DNA from 4 places in the Pseudomonas sp. AC242 genome. Region 2 is predicted to be linked to each of the others. Evidence: predicted binding sites of a transcription regulator. Region 2 holds the regulator's gene; each other region holds the start of a gene.
The links. The regulator FliA, encoded in region 2, starts transcription of late flagellar genes. The targets are predictions, from matches to a motif close to CTAAAGTTTNNNNNNNNNNNGCCGNTAA.
Positions count from the first base shown of each region.

Region 1 (3,890 bases), 3.6 Mb from region 2:
AAGCTCAATGGGCCGGAGTGTCTGACTCCGGGTTAAAGCCTGAAGGTCAAAAGCCCCTCACCCTAGCCCTCTCCCGGAGGGAGAGGGGACTGACCGAGTTTTCTACCGTCATGCATCGACCTGAAAAATCGTGGCGATTATGGATTCGGTGAAAAGCGTTCAAGTCGGTGTACTTCGTCAATATCCCCCAATCAGTCCCCTCTCCCTCTGGGAGAGGGTTAGGGTGAGGGTGCTCTTGGCTTTTCAGACCTTGAACTGATTGATCAACCGCCGCTGCTGCTCCGCCAGTTTGGTCAGATCCGCGCTCGCCGAACTCGACTCATCCGCGCCACCCGCCACTTCATTGGCCACTTGCCCAATGTTGATCACGTTGCGATTGATGTCATCCGCCACTGCACTCTGCTCTTCCGCCGCACTAGCGATCTGCGTGTTCATGTCGTTGATTACCGATACCGCGTGAGTAATCGTCTCCAGTGCTTGAGCCGCTTTCGCCGCGTGCTGCACGCTTTCGTCGGTGCGGTTCTGGCTGTCCTCCATGACCCGCACGACATCGCGGGTGCCCTGTTGCAGTTGCTGGATCATGGACTGGATTTCTTCAGTGGCTTTCTGGGTTTTCTGCGCCAGATTGCGCACTTCATCCGCCACCACGGCAAAGCCGCGACCCTGCTCGCCGGCACGCGCCGCTTCAATCGCCGCGTTCAGCGCCAGCAGATTGGTCTGCTCGGCAATCCCGCGAATCGCCGTGAGAATCGCGTTGATGTTCTCGCTGTCCTTGGCCAAGGTCTGCACCACATCGACAGCCTTGCCGATTTCCAGCGCCAACACGCCAATCGAATCGGACGTGTCACGCACGATCTGCATGCCCTGACTCGCCGCCTGATCGGCATGGCTGGCCGCTTGCGCAGCCTGCGTAGCGTTACGCGCGACGTCCTGGGCGGTGGCGGTCATTTCCTGCACCGCCGTGGCGACTTGATCGATCTCGGCCATTTGTTTCTGGATGCCGATGTTGGTGCGAATGGCAATGTCGGCGGTGTGTTCCGAAGAATCGCTGACGCTCTGCACCGACGTCACCACTTGGGTGATCATCGCCTGCAATTTAGCGAGGAAGGTATTGAAGCCCTTGGCGATCGAGCCCAATTCATCGCTGCGATCACTGCTCAAGCGTCGGGTCAGATCACCTTCACCCTGAGCAATGTCATTGAGCATCGCGACCATTTGCTTCAGCGGTCGGGCGATGCCGTGGCCGACCAGCCAGATCACCAGCAAGCCAATGCCGGCGATGATCAGGCCGACCATGGCCATGCCGAACGTGTCGGACTTGCGTTGCGCATCGAGGTCGGCCTGCAGTTTTTGCAGATCCGCCATCACCGCGTTGAGCGGCAGTTGCAACATCAACGTCCAGCGCGCGTCGGTCTGGCCGATGCCGAATGGCAGGTACAACTCGATGCGCCCCTTGTCCTTGTTCACCGAGTAAGTCACTTCGCCGCGCTTGAGATTGGCCATGTTGGCGGTTTGTTCGGCGTCGAGGATGTCGCTGACTTTTTCGCCGAACTTGCTCGGGTCTTTGGTGTAGGCAACGATCCGCCCGTTACCGCCAATCAGCGCCATTTGCCCGGCGCCGCTGTACAACTTCTGGTTGGCGCCGAGGAGCATTTCCTGAATGAAGTTCACCGACAGGTCGGCGCCGACAATGCCCTGGAAAGCGCCGTTGAGCATGATCGGCTCAATAAAGGAGGCGAGCATGACGATCTTGTCACCGACCTTGTACGGCGCCGGATCGATCACGCAGGCTTTCTTCGTTTCCTTCGAGCACAAGTAGTACTCGCTGGCGCGCACGCCGGTGGACAGGGTTTTCTGGTCGTCAACGTCGACCAGTTTGTCCAGGCCGAGGGTGCCGTCATCGTTGCGGAACCACCACGGCAGGAAGCGCCCGTTGGCGGCATCGATACCGACCACGCTGGTGCCGACGTAGGCCGCGTCATTGTGGTCCAGGGCGTTCTTTTCCCAGCCGATGTAAGTGCCGAGAATCTTCGGGTTCTTTTCGACGTTTTCTTTGATCAGGCTGATCAGTTGTTCGCGGCTGACGCTCAGGCGCGGCTGGCCATCGGCGCCCGGCGTACCGAGCAGGGCGTTGACTCGCACCAGACCGCCGGCGATCAGCAGCGGCGCTTCGAGTTCGCGCTGGATCTGGCTGACCTGGGTTTGTGCCAGCGAAGTCAGGCGCCGTTCGATGACTTGCTCGAACTGCGCCTGAGTGCGCTGCTGCACCATTTCTTGTGTGCGCGCGCCGGAAAACAGCGCATACAGCACCAGCGCGGCCACCACGCTGAGCACGATGGCGCCGGCCAGGGCGGCAACGGAAAACTGGATCGACTTGAACTTCATGGGAGCTCCGCACGCAAGAGGACGTCTGCGCTGATGTATCGGCAGGCGGCATTGGGCCATGAGTGCGAGCAGGTGCAATTGAAAGCCGATGTCGCAAATGGATCAGTGCGCGACGCAGTTGCACGGGGCTTGATGGTGGCTGTGAATTTTTTACGACAGGCCAAGTGGGAAACGTCTGAAAGTCGCTGCAACACGTCCGTTGTATCTGGCGCCGATACAATTACCCGCCTAGGATACGCGACAGGTTTTCAGGGAGCTTTTGAATGAACAAGACATTGGTTGTAAGTGCACTGAGCGCAGCGCTGTTGCTGGCCGGTTGTCAGTCGGTCAACACCACCAGCGGCGGCGCCGTGGGGGTGGAGCGCAAGCAGTACATGTTCAGCATGCTGTCCTCGCAAGAGGTCGACCAGATGTATGCCCAGTCGTATCAGAAGACCGTCGGCGAGGCCTCCAGCAAAGGTGTGCTGGACAAGACCAGCCCCGAGGCCAAGCGGGTTCAGGCGATTGCCAACCGCCTGATCGCCCAGGCGCCGAATTTCCGTCCGGATGCGGCGCAATGGCAGTGGGAGGTCAATCTGATCAAGAGTGATGAACTTAACGCCAACTGCGGGCCTGGCGGCAAGATCATTTTCTACACCGGGCTGATCGACAGCCTGAAACTCACCGACGATGAAATCGCCGCGGTCATGGGCCATGAAATCGCCCACGCCCTGCGCGAACACGGTCGTGAAGCGATGTCCAAGGCTTACGGGATTGAAATGGCCAAGCAGGGCGCAGGTGCATTGCTCGGTCTGGGGCAGGACAGTCTGGCGCTGGCCGACACCGTGGCCAACTACGGCATGACCCTGCCGAACAGCCGTGCCAACGAAAACGAAGCTGACCTGATTGGTCTGGAGCTGGCCGCTCGTGCGGGCTACAACCCGAATGCCGCGATCACTCTGTGGAACAAGATGAGCAAGGCGTCGGAAGGTTCGCCGCCGGAGTTCATGAGTACTCACCCGGCTTCGACCAGCCGGATTGCCTCGTTGCAGGCGGCGATTCCGAAGGTCATGCCGCTGTACGAACAAGCGCCTAAATCCTGAGTCGGTGATCGTTCCCACGCTCTGCGTGGGAATGCCTCAAGGGACGCTCCGCGTTCCAAAAGGGACGCAAAGCGTCCCCGGCTGCATTCCCACGCAGAGCGTGGGAACGATCCTTCTCTCAGGGTTAAACCCAGCCACTGCTCTGCATTGCCTTGTACACCGCAACGATCGCCAGAATCATGAATGCCGAGGCCGCGAGGCGACGGATCAGGGTCAGTGGCAGTTTGTCCGCAGCAAAATTACCCGCCAGAACCACCGGCACGTTGGCAATCAACATGCCCGCCGTCGTACCGATAATCACCAGCCACAGATCCGGGTATTGTGCTGCGAGCATCACCGTAGCGACCTGAGTCTTGTCGCCCATTTCGGCGAGAAAAAACGCAATCAACGTGGTAAGGAAAGGCCCGAACTTGCGCGCGGTGC
Region 1 is NZ_OZ409873.1:4,588,999-4,592,888, reverse strand. Features, by position in the region: gene ACZZ0A_RS20490 (SOS response-associated peptidase) at 1-36, shown strand, start outside; gene ACZZ0A_RS20485 (methyl-accepting chemotaxis protein) at 244-2,385, opposite strand; gene ACZZ0A_RS20480 (M48 family metallopeptidase) at 2,649-3,467, shown strand; gene ACZZ0A_RS20475 (TMEM165/GDT1 family protein) at 3,592-3,890, opposite strand, start outside.
Region 1: a site for FliA is predicted at 2,421-2,448, ahead of ACZZ0A_RS20485 (methyl-accepting chemotaxis protein). Genes of this name have one in related genera too.

Region 2 (3,890 bases):
TCCGGACGGCTTTCCAGCTCGACCAGTTGTTCGGACAGTTGCTCAAGAATCTCGCCGGCCTCAACCAGGAAATCCTGAAGGATCTCTTCATCGGCGCCGAAGCTCATTAATGGGGTGCTCCTACAGGTCTAAAAACCCAAAAAACCTAAAATTCCAAAACTCTAGAACCCGAGGCTGGATAACAAATCGTCCACATCGTCCTGACCGGACACAACGTCTTCTCGTTTATCGGCATGAATCTGCGGACCTTCACCCTGCGAGAGATGTTTTTGTGGATCTTTTTCTGCAAGCATCGCGGCGCGGTCATGTTCGATGCCCGCAAAGCGGTCGACCTGACTGGCCATGAGCACGAGTTTGAGCAAATTGCTTTCGACTTCGGTGACCAGTTGGGTCACACGCTTGATCACCTGACCGGTCAGGTCCTGGTAATCCTGGGCCAGCAGGATGTCGTTGAGATTGCTCGACACCGCACGGTTGTCCGTGCTGCTGCGTGACAGAAAACCGTCGACCCGGCGCGCCAGTTCACGGAACTCTTCAGCCCCGACCTCGCGACGCATGAAGCGGCCCCAATCGGCGCTCAAGGTCTGGGCTTCATCAGCCAGACTGTTGACCACCGGCGTGGCGCTTTCCACCAGATCCATGGTGCGGTTGGCCGCGGCCTCTGTCAGCTTGACCACATAGCCCAGGCGTTCGGTGGCGTCGGTGATTTGCGACACTTCCTCGGCCTGCGGCATGTTCGGGTCGATCTGGAAGTTGACGATCGCACTGTGCAGTTCACGTGTGAGCTTGCCCACTTCCTGGTACAGGCCACGGTCACGGGTCTGATTGAGCTCATGGATCAGTTGCACAGCGTCGCCGAACCTGCCTTTTTCAAGGCTTTCGACCAGTTCGACCGCGTGTTTTTTCAGGGTCGACTCGAAATCGCCCTGTGAAGATTCGTTATGCTCCATAGCTCCCCCGCGCGTTCATCAGCCGATGCGTTCGAAAATCTTCTCGATTTTGTCTTTCAACGCCTGAGCCGTGAAAGGTTTGACTACGTAGCCGTTTACACCGGCCTGAGCGGCTTCAATGATCTGCTCGCGCTTGGCTTCTGCAGTCACCATCAGCACTGGCAGGTGCTTGAGCTTTTCATCGGCACGCACGTGGCGCAGCAGGTCGATACCGGTCATGCCCGGCATGTTCCAGTCCGTTACCAGAAAGTCGATGCTGCCGCTGTTGAGCACTGGAATGGCAGTCACGCCATCGTCAGCCTCGACGGTGTTGGTGAACCCAAGATCACGCAGCAGGTTCTTGATGATCCGCCGCATCGTTGAGAAGTCATCAACGATGAGGATTTTCATGTCTTTGTTCAATTCGACCTCCAAGCAGTCTTAAACGCGCCCAGCACCTGGACGCGCCACTTCAATCAATCGGCTTAGCACTCGAAGACTGTCTGGAGCACAACAGAGCAAGACCGGTGCCGTTCATCACCGCACCAGCCTCGTTCGCAGTGTCCCCACACCGCCTTCAGCGCGCTCGCCACTCCCCCAAACGCCCCCGCAAACGGGCCGCGCACTGGCTGTGTAACTGGCTGACCCGCGATTCACTGACGCCAAGGACTTCACCGATTTCCTTGAGGTTCAGCTCTTCGTCGTAGTACAGCGCCAACACCAGTCGCTCACGCTCCGGCAAATTGGCAATCGCGTCCGCCAACGCAGCCTGGAAACGTTCATCTTCCAGATCGCGCGACGGCTCAAGATGAGCACTCGCGCCATCCTCGTGCAGCCCTTCGTGTTCGCCGTCCTGCAGCAGGTCGTCGAAACTGAACAGGCGGCTGCCCAAGGTGTCATTCAAAATCCCGTAGTAATCGTCGAGACTCAATTGGAGTTCGGCTGCAACCTCGTGATCTTTAGCGTCACGGCCGGTTTTAGCTTCAATTGAGCGAATTGCGTCACTGACCATACGGGTATTGCGGTGAACCGAGCGTGGCGCCCAGTCCCCTTTGCGCACTTCGTCGAGCATCGCGCCGCGGATTCGAATGCCCGCGTACGTTTCAAAACTGGCGCCTTTGCTGGCGTCATATTTGGTCGAGACTTCGAGCAGACCGATCATTCCGGCCTGGATCAGGTCTTCGACCTGCACACTCGCCGGCAAACGCGCCAGCAAGTGGTAGGCAATGCGTTTGACCAGTGGCGCGTAACGCTCGATCAGTTCGTACTGCGCGTCACGTGCCGACTTCTTGTAGTAGTTCATACCGCTTGCGGTCATAGCACGGGCCCTGCCGTTTGCTGCACGAGGCGCTCGACGAAAAACTCAAGGTGGCCACGCGGGTTGGCGGGCAGCGGCCAGGTGTCGACCTTCTGCGCGATCGCCTTGAACGCCAGTGCGCACTTGGAACGCGGGAAGGCTTCATACACCGCACGCTGCTTCTGCACCGCTTTACGCACGCTTTCGTCGTAAGGCACGGCGCCGACATATTGTAGGGCCACGTCAAGGAAGCGATCCGTGACCTTGGTCAACTTGGCGAACAGGTTGCGCCCTTCCTGCGGGCTCTGCGCCATGTTGGCGAGGACGCGGAAGCGGTTCATGCCGTAATCGCGGTTGAGCAATTTGATCAGCGCGTAGGCGTCGGTAATGGACGTCGGCTCGTCGCAGACCACCAGCAACACTTCCTGGGCTGCGCGCACGAAACTGACTACCGAGTCACCAATACCCGCAGCGGTGTCGATCACCAATACGTCGAGATTGTCGCCGATGTCGCTGAACGCCTGAATCAGGCCGGCGTGTTGCGCCGGACTCAGGTGGACCATGCTCTGCGTGCCGGACGCCGCCGGCACGATGCGAATGCCACCGGGGCCTTGCAACAGCACGTCGCGCAATTCGCAACGGCCTTCGATGACGTCGGCCAGCGTGCGCTTAGGGGTCAGCCCCAACAATACGTCAACGTTCGCCAGACCGAGGTCGGCGTCCAGCAGCATGACCCGACGGCCAAGCTCTGCCAGCGCCAGCGACAAGTTCACTGACACGTTAGTCTTGCCGACGCCACCTTTGCCGCCGGTCACCGCGATCACCTGTACGGGATGCATGCTGCCCATGTTATTTCTTTACCTTGTCTTGCATAGACGGAGGCCACATTACTGGCTGCGCGTTCACAACCGGAACAATGCATGGCAGACCATCGATGTAGGTACAAAAACTGTTCATGAATACCTCAGCCTACCTGCTTGGTCGGGCTGTGATAGATATCAGCGAACATGTCAGCCATGGCTTCTTCGCTGGGTTCTTCCTGCATTTGCACGCTGACGGCGCGGCTGACCAGTTGATGACGACGCGGCAGATGCAAATCATCCGGAATCCGTGGGCCATCGGTCAGGTACGCGACCGGCAATTCATGACTGATCGCCAGGCTCAACACTTCGCCAAGGCTGGCCGTTTCATCCAGTTTAGTCAGGATGCAGCCGGCAAGCCCGCAACGCTTGTAACTGTGATAAGCGGCGGTTAGAACCTGTTTCTGGCTGGTGGTTGCCAAGACCAGATAATTTTTTGACCGAATGCCACGCCCGGCCAGACTTTCGAGCTGCATGCGCAGGGCTGGATCGCTGGCTTGCAGGCCGGCAGTATCGATCAGCACCACGCGTTTGCGCAGCAGTGGATCCAGCGCCTGCACCAGCGATTGGCCCGGATCGACGTGGGTCACCGGCACATTGAGAATGCGACCCAGCGTCTTCAGCTGTTCCTGAGCGCCGATACGGAAACTGTCCATGCTCACCAGCGCGACATTCTGCGCGCCGTATTTCAGCACATAACGCGCGGCAAGCTTGGCCAGCGTAGTGGTCTTGCCCATGCCGGCCGGGCCGACCATGGCAATCACACCGCCCTCTTCCAGCGGCTCGACTTCCGGTACGGCAATC
Region 2 is NZ_OZ409873.1:1,030,340-1,034,229, reverse strand. Features, by position in the region: gene ACZZ0A_RS04700 (chemotaxis protein CheA) at 1-107, opposite strand, end outside; gene ACZZ0A_RS04695 (protein phosphatase CheZ) at 162-950, opposite strand; gene ACZZ0A_RS04690 (chemotaxis response regulator CheY) at 969-1,340, opposite strand; gene fliA (RNA polymerase sigma factor FliA) at 1,507-2,247, opposite strand; gene fleN (flagellar synthesis regulator FleN) at 2,244-3,074, opposite strand; gene flhF (flagellar biosynthesis protein FlhF) at 3,191-3,890, opposite strand, start outside.

Region 3 (3,890 bases), 4.8 Mb from region 2:
CTTGTCGGTGTCTTCCAGGCGGAATACGCCGGACAGACGCAACTCGGAAACGTCAGACGCACAACTCAGAAAGCCCTGACGATAACGGCTGACTTCGCTGAGAAAATCACCCAGACGCATATTGCGCGTGACGATCAAGCCGTCGACCCAAGCGCCAGCATCCATAGCCAGCGGCGGTGCAGGGCGAACCCGATGGTGATCGATCAGATAACTCTGCCCGGCCAATGCTTCCACCGAAGTGCCGCCGGAGCGGATCGCAACCTGACCATGGGTGACGCTGAGCCGAGTGCAATCATGTTCCTGACGCAGGATGAATCGGGCATCGAAAGGTTCATAAGTACCGTGACGGTTTTGTATCCGCAGCGGCCGATCAGACGGCGCGCCCTCGTCGGAGCCGCCACAGGTGACAATAATTTCGCCGCGCGTCAGTTTGATCAGCCGCTGCTGTGCGGTGTAATCCAGATCCACTGCACTCGCGGTGTTCAGTTCGATCCGCGTGCCATCCGGCAACTGAAAGCCGCGCCGCTCGCCCGTCGCCGTAGCGTAATCGGCGCTCCATTGCTGCCACGCGGCCGTGTCTTTGGCCAGCCACGCGGCGGAGCCCATCAGCAATGCGCCAGACAACAGCTTCAAGGCCTGTCGCCGGCCAAGACCCTGAGCACTGTTTTCCAGGGTGTTGAACGCCACTTGCGCACCGGGCACCGCACGCAGGTTATTGCTCAACTCGGCTTGCAGCGACTGCACCCGTTGCCAGGCCAGTTCGTGCTCATGGTGTTCGGCGCGCCACTGTTCGCACTGGCGATTCAACCGCGGGTTGCCATGGTTGTTGCGCAAGCGCAGCAGCCAATGGATGGCTTGTTTGACTACGTGCTGTCGAGGCTCGGCGCGGCGACCGACTGAGACGTTATCCACCGGCATCAGCTTTCATACCGCAGCACATAGCAGTGATACAGGGCGTCGGCGACGTAACGTTCAACCGAACGCAGGGAAAGCCCCATCTGTTCGGCGATCTGCTTGTGGGTTAAACCTTCGCACTGCGCCAGCAGAAAGGCCTGACGCACTTTCGGCTTCAGTCCTTCAAGCATGCGCGCGATGCTCTCCAGCAATTCGATCACCAGCGCCCGGGCTTCGGCACTCGGTGTTTCTGCTTCAGGCAAATGGGCGATCGTTTCGAGATAGGCACGTTCGATTTCCTCTCGGCGCCAATGATCGATCACCAACCCACGTGCAATCGTGCGCAGGAAGGCGCGAGGCGACTTGAGTTCGAGGCGTTCGGTGCGCTGCAGCAGGCGCAGGAAAGTGTCCTGCGCCAGATCCGCCGCATCTGCCGCATTGCCCAGCCGCTCGCGCAGCCAAGCGTTAAGCCAGCCGTGATGACTACTGTAAAGCGCCTGTACTGCAAACTCAGGTGAGGACATCAACGCCAACGTCACAAATGATAATTACTCGCATTGTCATCAAGGGTTACGAAATTTGCAACTGCCACCCGAACATCAACCCTGAAAAACATCGGGGCGAACGCTCTGGCACGCCGTTCGGCGGGAATCCTGCAGAAACGCCATCCATTTCCCGCTCAACCCTAAGATTTCTCCGACACGTGCCGACAGACTGGTGAGACATGCGTGCACCAAATCAGAGCAGCCGTTAGAACGCTGCCTGCGCTGTACATGGAATGTTGCATCCGGAACGCATCCCCACTTTTGGCATAAGAAGTCCCATGAAATGAATCTCAAGTTCAGCCATAAAATCCTGTTGGCCGCCTCGGGCGTCGTGGTCCTGGCGTTCGCGCTGTTCACCCTCTACAACGACTACCTGCAGCGAAACACCATTCGCCAGAACCTTCAGTCCTCCGTGCAGCAGGCCGGTGACCTGACCGCCAGCAGCGTGCAGAACTGGATGAGCGGGCGGATTCTGGTGCTGGAAAACCTCGCGCAGAACGTTGCCCATCAGGGCAAGGACGCGGACTTCCCGGGTCTGGTCGATCAACCAGCGTTCACTTCGAACTTCCAGTTCACCTACGTCGGTCAGGCCAACGGTGTGTTCACCCAGCGTCCTGACGCGAAGATGCCGGACGGCTACGACCCGCGTCAGCGTCCTTGGTACAAACAAGCCGTGGTCGCTGACAAAACCATGCTGACGCCGCCGTACATGGCAGCGGTTGGCGGGTTAGTGGTAACCATCGCCATGCCGGTGAAAAAGAACGGCGAGCTGCTTGGCGTGGTCGGTGGTGACCTGAGCCTGGAAACCCTGGTGAAGATCATCAACTCGGTGGACTTCGGTGGTCTTGGCCACGCGTTCCTGGTCAGCGCCGACGGCCAGGTGATCGTCAGCCCGGACAAAGATCAGGTCATGAAAAACCTGAAAGACATCTACCCGAACACCAGCGTGCGCATCGAGAAGGGCAACCAGAACGTGGTGCTCAATGGCCAGGAACGTATTCTGTCGTTCACCCCGGTGAGCGATCTGCCGAATGCGCAGTGGTACATCGGTCTGTCGATTGATCGCGATAAAGCCTACGCCGCACTCAGCCAATTTCGCACCTCGGCGCTGATCGCGATGTTTGTTGCTGTGGCTGCGATTGCGCTGCTGCTGAGCCTGTTGATCAATGTCCTGATGCGTCCGCTGACCACCATGGGTCGTGCGATGCAGGACATTGCTCAGGGCGAAGGCGATCTGACCCGTCGTCTGGTGGTTGAGAGCAAAGACGAATTCGGTGAATTGGGCAGCGCATTCAACCAGTTCGTTGAACGGATTCACGCGTCGATTTCCGAAGTGTCCTCGGCAACCCGCCATGTGCATGACTTGTCGCAGCGCGTGATGGCGTCGTCCAATGCTTCGATCGTCGGTTCCGACGAACAAAGCGCGCGCACCAACAGCGTGGCTGCCGCGATCAACGAGTTGGGCGCCGCCACTCAGGAAATCGCGCGCAACGCCGCCGATGCTTCGCAACACGCGAGCGGCGCCAGCGAGCAGGCTGATGACGGTCGTCAGGTAGTCGAGCAGACGATTCAAGCGATGACCGAGTTGTCGCAGAAAATCAGCCTGTCGTGCACGCAGATTGAAACCCTGAATGCCAGCACCGACAACATCGGCCACATCCTTGATGTGATCAAAGGCATCTCGCAACAGACCAACCTGCTGGCGCTCAACGCGGCGATCGAAGCTGCGCGTGCCGGTGAAGCCGGGCGTGGTTTTGCGGTGGTGGCGGACGAGGTGCGTAACCTCGCCCATCGCACCCAGGAGTCGGCGGAAGAGATCCACAAGATGATCACGTCGTTGCAGATCGGTTCGCGCGAAGCGGTGACCACGATGAACGCCAGTCAGGCGTCCAGCGAGCAGAGCGTGGAAGTGGCCAACCAGGCCGGTTTGCGTCTGGTCAGCGTGACCCAGCGTATCGGCGAAATCGACGGGATGAACCAGTCGGTGGCAGCGGCGACCGAAGAGCAGACCGCCGTGGTGGAAACCCTCAACGTCGACGTTAACCAGATCAACCTGCTGAACCAGCAGAGCGTCGCCAACCTCAATGAAACGTTGAAGGATTGTGATGCGTTGTCGCAGCAGGCTAACCGTCTGAAGCAATTGGTCGACAGCTTCAAAATCTGACCGCGTTATCGTTCTTCGCGAGCAGGCTCGCTCCCACATTTGGAATGCATTTCCCTGTGGGAGCGAGCCTGCTCGCGAAAGCGGTGGTGCATTCACCGCAAAGCCGAAGCCTTAGACAAACAGCTTCAGCACATTCCCCATCGCATCATCCGCAAACCCCTGCACAAAATCCTTGAACCCCGGCAACGCCTCCTCACCGCCCGAAGCCGGCTCGGCAATGATCGTCCAGGTTGCCCTGGATTTGCCTGTGCCCAGCGCTTCCACATTCATCGCCGCCCACAGATTCG
Region 3 is NZ_OZ409873.1:5,837,124-5,841,013, forward strand. Features, by position in the region: gene ACZZ0A_RS26375 (FecR domain-containing protein) at 1-918, opposite strand, end outside; gene ACZZ0A_RS26380 (sigma-70 family RNA polymerase sigma factor) at 918-1,418, opposite strand; gene ACZZ0A_RS26385 (methyl-accepting chemotaxis protein) at 1,723-3,603, shown strand; gene ACZZ0A_RS26390 (SRPBCC family protein) at 3,715-3,890, opposite strand, start outside.
Region 3: a site for FliA is predicted at 1,580-1,607, ahead of ACZZ0A_RS26385 (methyl-accepting chemotaxis protein). Genes of this name have one in related genera too.

Region 4 (3,890 bases), 3.1 Mb from region 2:
TGGGTTACTTGCTCAACGCTTTCATCACTGCGCGTCTGGCCGCTGTCGATGGCTTGCGCCGCATCCACCGCGCCGGTCTGCACGCTCTGAATGATCTGGTTGATCTCGATGATCGACTCGGCTGTGCGTTGTGCGAGGTTGCGCACTTCATCGGCAACCACCGCAAAACCACGCCCGGCCTCACCGGCCCGCGCCGCTTCAATCGCGGCGTTGAGTGCCAGCAGATTGGTCTGCTCGGCGATGCCGCGAATCACTTCCAGCACCTTGCCGATGCGGCCGCTGTCGGCTTCCAGACGACGAATCACCGTGGCGGTATTGGCGATTTCGCCGCGCATCTGCGTGATCGAGTGGATGGTGCTCTGCATGACCTTTTCACCCTGTTGGGCGGACTGATCAGCATCGTCGGCCGCACGCGCGGCATCGGCGGCGTGACGCGCCACTTCCTGCGCGGTGGCGGACATTTCGTTCATGGCCGTAGCGACTTGATCGGTGCGGTTGAACTGCTCGTTGGTGCCGCCAGCCATGGTCGTGGCGATCGCGTTCAACTCGCCGCTGGCGCTGTCCAGATCACTGGCGCTGCGCTGCAGACGGGTGAAGGTTTCGGCGAGAAAATCACGCAAGGTGTTGGCGGCAGCAGCGAGATTGCCCAGTTCATCCTGACGGTCGCTGACCACACGTTCGGCCAGTTTGCCGCGACTCAATTGGGTGACGTAATCGATGAGCTTGCGGATCGGCTCGACCAGGTTGCGGTTGACCAGCCACAGGCTGAGCAGGCCGATCAACAGGCCCGACGCGAGCATCACCAACAGCCCCAGCCACACAGTGCGATCAGCCTCGGCACTGATCAGCGCCGACTGCGCGGTGCCTTGCTTGCGCAACTCGGCGACCAGTTCGCTCATCTGATCGCTGGCGGCACGGTCAACGCCTTTGACCGCCGCGTCACCTGCCGTCGGATCACCACCGGCAGCCACGTAGGCATCGCGGCCCTTCTGATAGGCAGAACCCAACTGACGATGCTCATCACGCAAACGTTCGATGCGGTTTTTCAGGCTCGGCTCGAGACCTTTCTGGCCGGCCAGTTCACCGAGGATGTTCTGCACATCGCGCTGACGGTCTTCGAACTGCCCCCAGTACTTGGCCAGATCCGCCGGCTGCTTGCCGCGCAACAACACGTTTTTCCATTCCTGCACCTGCACCTTGAATTGCAGGTTGGCCTCATCGATCAATTGCGACGTGTGCAAGGGACCGGCGATCAACTGGCTGTAACTCTGCACGCCGTTGGACAGGAAATGAAAACAGGCCAGGGCAATCAACAGCACCGCCAACAGGCTGCCGCTCAGCAGAGCGAGAATTTGCGTTCTCAGGGATTTTTGCAGCATCGAAAGATACTCAGGACAAGGATGAGGCACGCCCGGTAAGGCGTGAAATTTTGCCGGACATCCATGTCGGCGAGCCTTGGCTCATGGCCAATAGCGCGCAACCTAACGCACCGGTGATCGGCGCGCCATATCGCTTCTTGAAGAAAATCCGACCGTCGGTAAGTCGCTGATTTGACGTCACTTTGCTGTCACATAAACGTCATGTGACATTGCGATGATGCGGCTCAGTGAACCTGCCATTTGCGTACCGACGCACCCTCCTCGCAGCGAGCCTCCATGAACCACAGCCTCGACATCAGTCATCGCGATCCTGATCTGTTTGGCCTGCTCTACGGCTATCGCTTCCTGCCCGGCGAACGTGGTCGCGAAGTCGATTCGGCCACAGCGTTGCGCTGTTTGCAGGACGACAGCGACAGCGGTGAATTCCTTTGGCTGCACCTCAATCTGGCGCATGCGGCGTGCGAGCGCTGGATGAAAAGTCATCTGCAATTGCCCGAAGAGTTTTTCGAGGCGCTGCACGAAGGCTCGCGCTCGACGCGCATCGAGCATGTCGATTCGGCGTTGCTGGCGGTGGTCAACGATGTGGTGTTCAACCTCAGCAGCATGGTCTCCTCGGACGTGTCGACGCTGTGGGTTTGTGTGCGCAGCAAACTGATCGTCAGTGCGCGTCTGCAACCGCTGCATTCGGTGGACAAACTGCGCTCGTCGGTGAAGGCCGGCGAGCGCTTTCGTTCCCCCTCGGAACTGCTTGTGCATCTGCTGCGCGATCAAGGCGAAGTGCTGACGCAGATCGTGCGCAAGACCAGCATGAGCGTCGATCAGGTCGAGGATGAATTGCTCTCCTCGCGGCTGTCGACCAACCGTGCCGAACTCGGCGCCAACCGGCGGGTGCTGGTGCGTCTGCAACGGCTGTTGGCGCTGGAGCCGGGTTCGTTATTGCGTTTGCTCAATCGGCCGCCGCCCTGGTTGCAGAAGGAGGACGTCAAGGAACTGCGCAAATCCACCGAGGAGTTTGCGCTGATCATCAACGACCTCACTGCACTGGGTGAGCGGATCAAACTGCTGCAGGAAGAGATCGCCGCCAACCTCAACGAACAGAGCAACCGCACGCTGTTTACTTTGACGGTGGTGACTGTGCTTGCGTTGCCAATCAACATCATTGCCGGTTTTTTCGGGATGAATGTGGGCGGGGTGCCGTTGTCGCAGGATCCGGAAGGGTTCTGGATTTTGGTCGCACTGGTGGCGACGTTTACCGTGATTGCCGGGCGTTGGGCGTTTCGCAAGCGCGGGGATTATTGACGCCTCAACGCTCGTTCCCATGCTCTGCGTGGGAATGCATCGAGTGACGCTCTGCGTCACAGGGGACGCGGAGCGTCCCGGGCGTCATTCCCACGCAGAGCGTGGGAACGAGCAGAAGACCGACGGTTGGGGTATTCAGCCAAACACTGACATGGCGCAGTCTCTCTGTAACATTCTGCAACGATCATGGGCGACATTCCTTCCCTCGCTCAGGATTGTCCTGCCATGGCTACTCCCTCCCTGACCGTCAGCCCCGCGTCCGCCCACAGTGGCAGGCCAGCCCTCGACAAGAAAACCGGTCCGTTCACCTACGTGATCTTTTTCGCCGTGTTGGCCATGGGGATGCTGTTCACCGCCTACAGCCTGATGCACGACATGCACGAACTCGGCACGGTGGTCACCACGTGGACGCCGTTTCTGTTGCTCGGTGTGGCGCTGCTGATTGCCCTGGGCTTTGAGTTCGTCAACGGTTTCCACGACACCGCCAACGCCGTCGCGACGGTGATCTACACCCACTCGCTGCCGCCGAACGTGGCGGTGGTCTGGTCGGGTTTCTTCAACTTCCTCGGCGTGCTGCTTTCGAGCGGCGCGGTGGCGTTCGGCATCATCGCTTTGCTGCCGGTGGAATTGATTCTGCAGGTCGGTTCTTCCGCCGGTTTCTCGATGATTTTCGCCCTGCTGATCGCGGCGATCCTGTGGAACCTCGGCACCTGGTGGCTGGGTTTGCCGGCGTCGTCGTCACACACTTTGATCGGTTCAATCATCGGCGTCGGCGTGGCGAATGCCTTGATGCACGGCCGTGACGGCACCAGCGGGGTCGACTGGGCGCAGGCGACCAAGATTGGATACGCCTTGTTGCTCTCGCCGCTGGTGGGTTTCGGTTGCGCGGCGCTGTTGCTGTTGGCGCTACGCGCGTTCGTGAAAAATCGTTCGCTGTACAAGGCCCCGGAAGGCAACACCCCGCCGCCATGGTGGATTCGCGGGTTGCTGATTCTGACCTGCACCGGCGTGTCCTTCGCTCACGGCTCCAACGACGGCCAGAAAGGCATGGGCCTGATCATGCTGATTCTGGTCGGCACGCTGCCGATGGCTTACGCCTTGAACCGCACCATGCCGGAAGAACAATCGCTGCAGTTTGCCGCCGTGGCGCAAGTCACCCAGCAAGCGCTGGTGAAAAGTGCACCGCTGCCGACGCCCGCCGATCCGCGTGCG
Region 4 is NZ_OZ409873.1:4,099,627-4,103,516, forward strand. Features, by position in the region: gene ACZZ0A_RS18400 (methyl-accepting chemotaxis protein) at 1-1,379, opposite strand, end outside; gene ACZZ0A_RS18405 (transporter) at 1,656-2,678, shown strand; gene ACZZ0A_RS18410 (inorganic phosphate transporter) at 2,904-3,890, shown strand, end outside.
Region 4: a site for FliA is predicted at 1,494-1,521, ahead of ACZZ0A_RS18400 (methyl-accepting chemotaxis protein). Genes of this name have one in related genera too.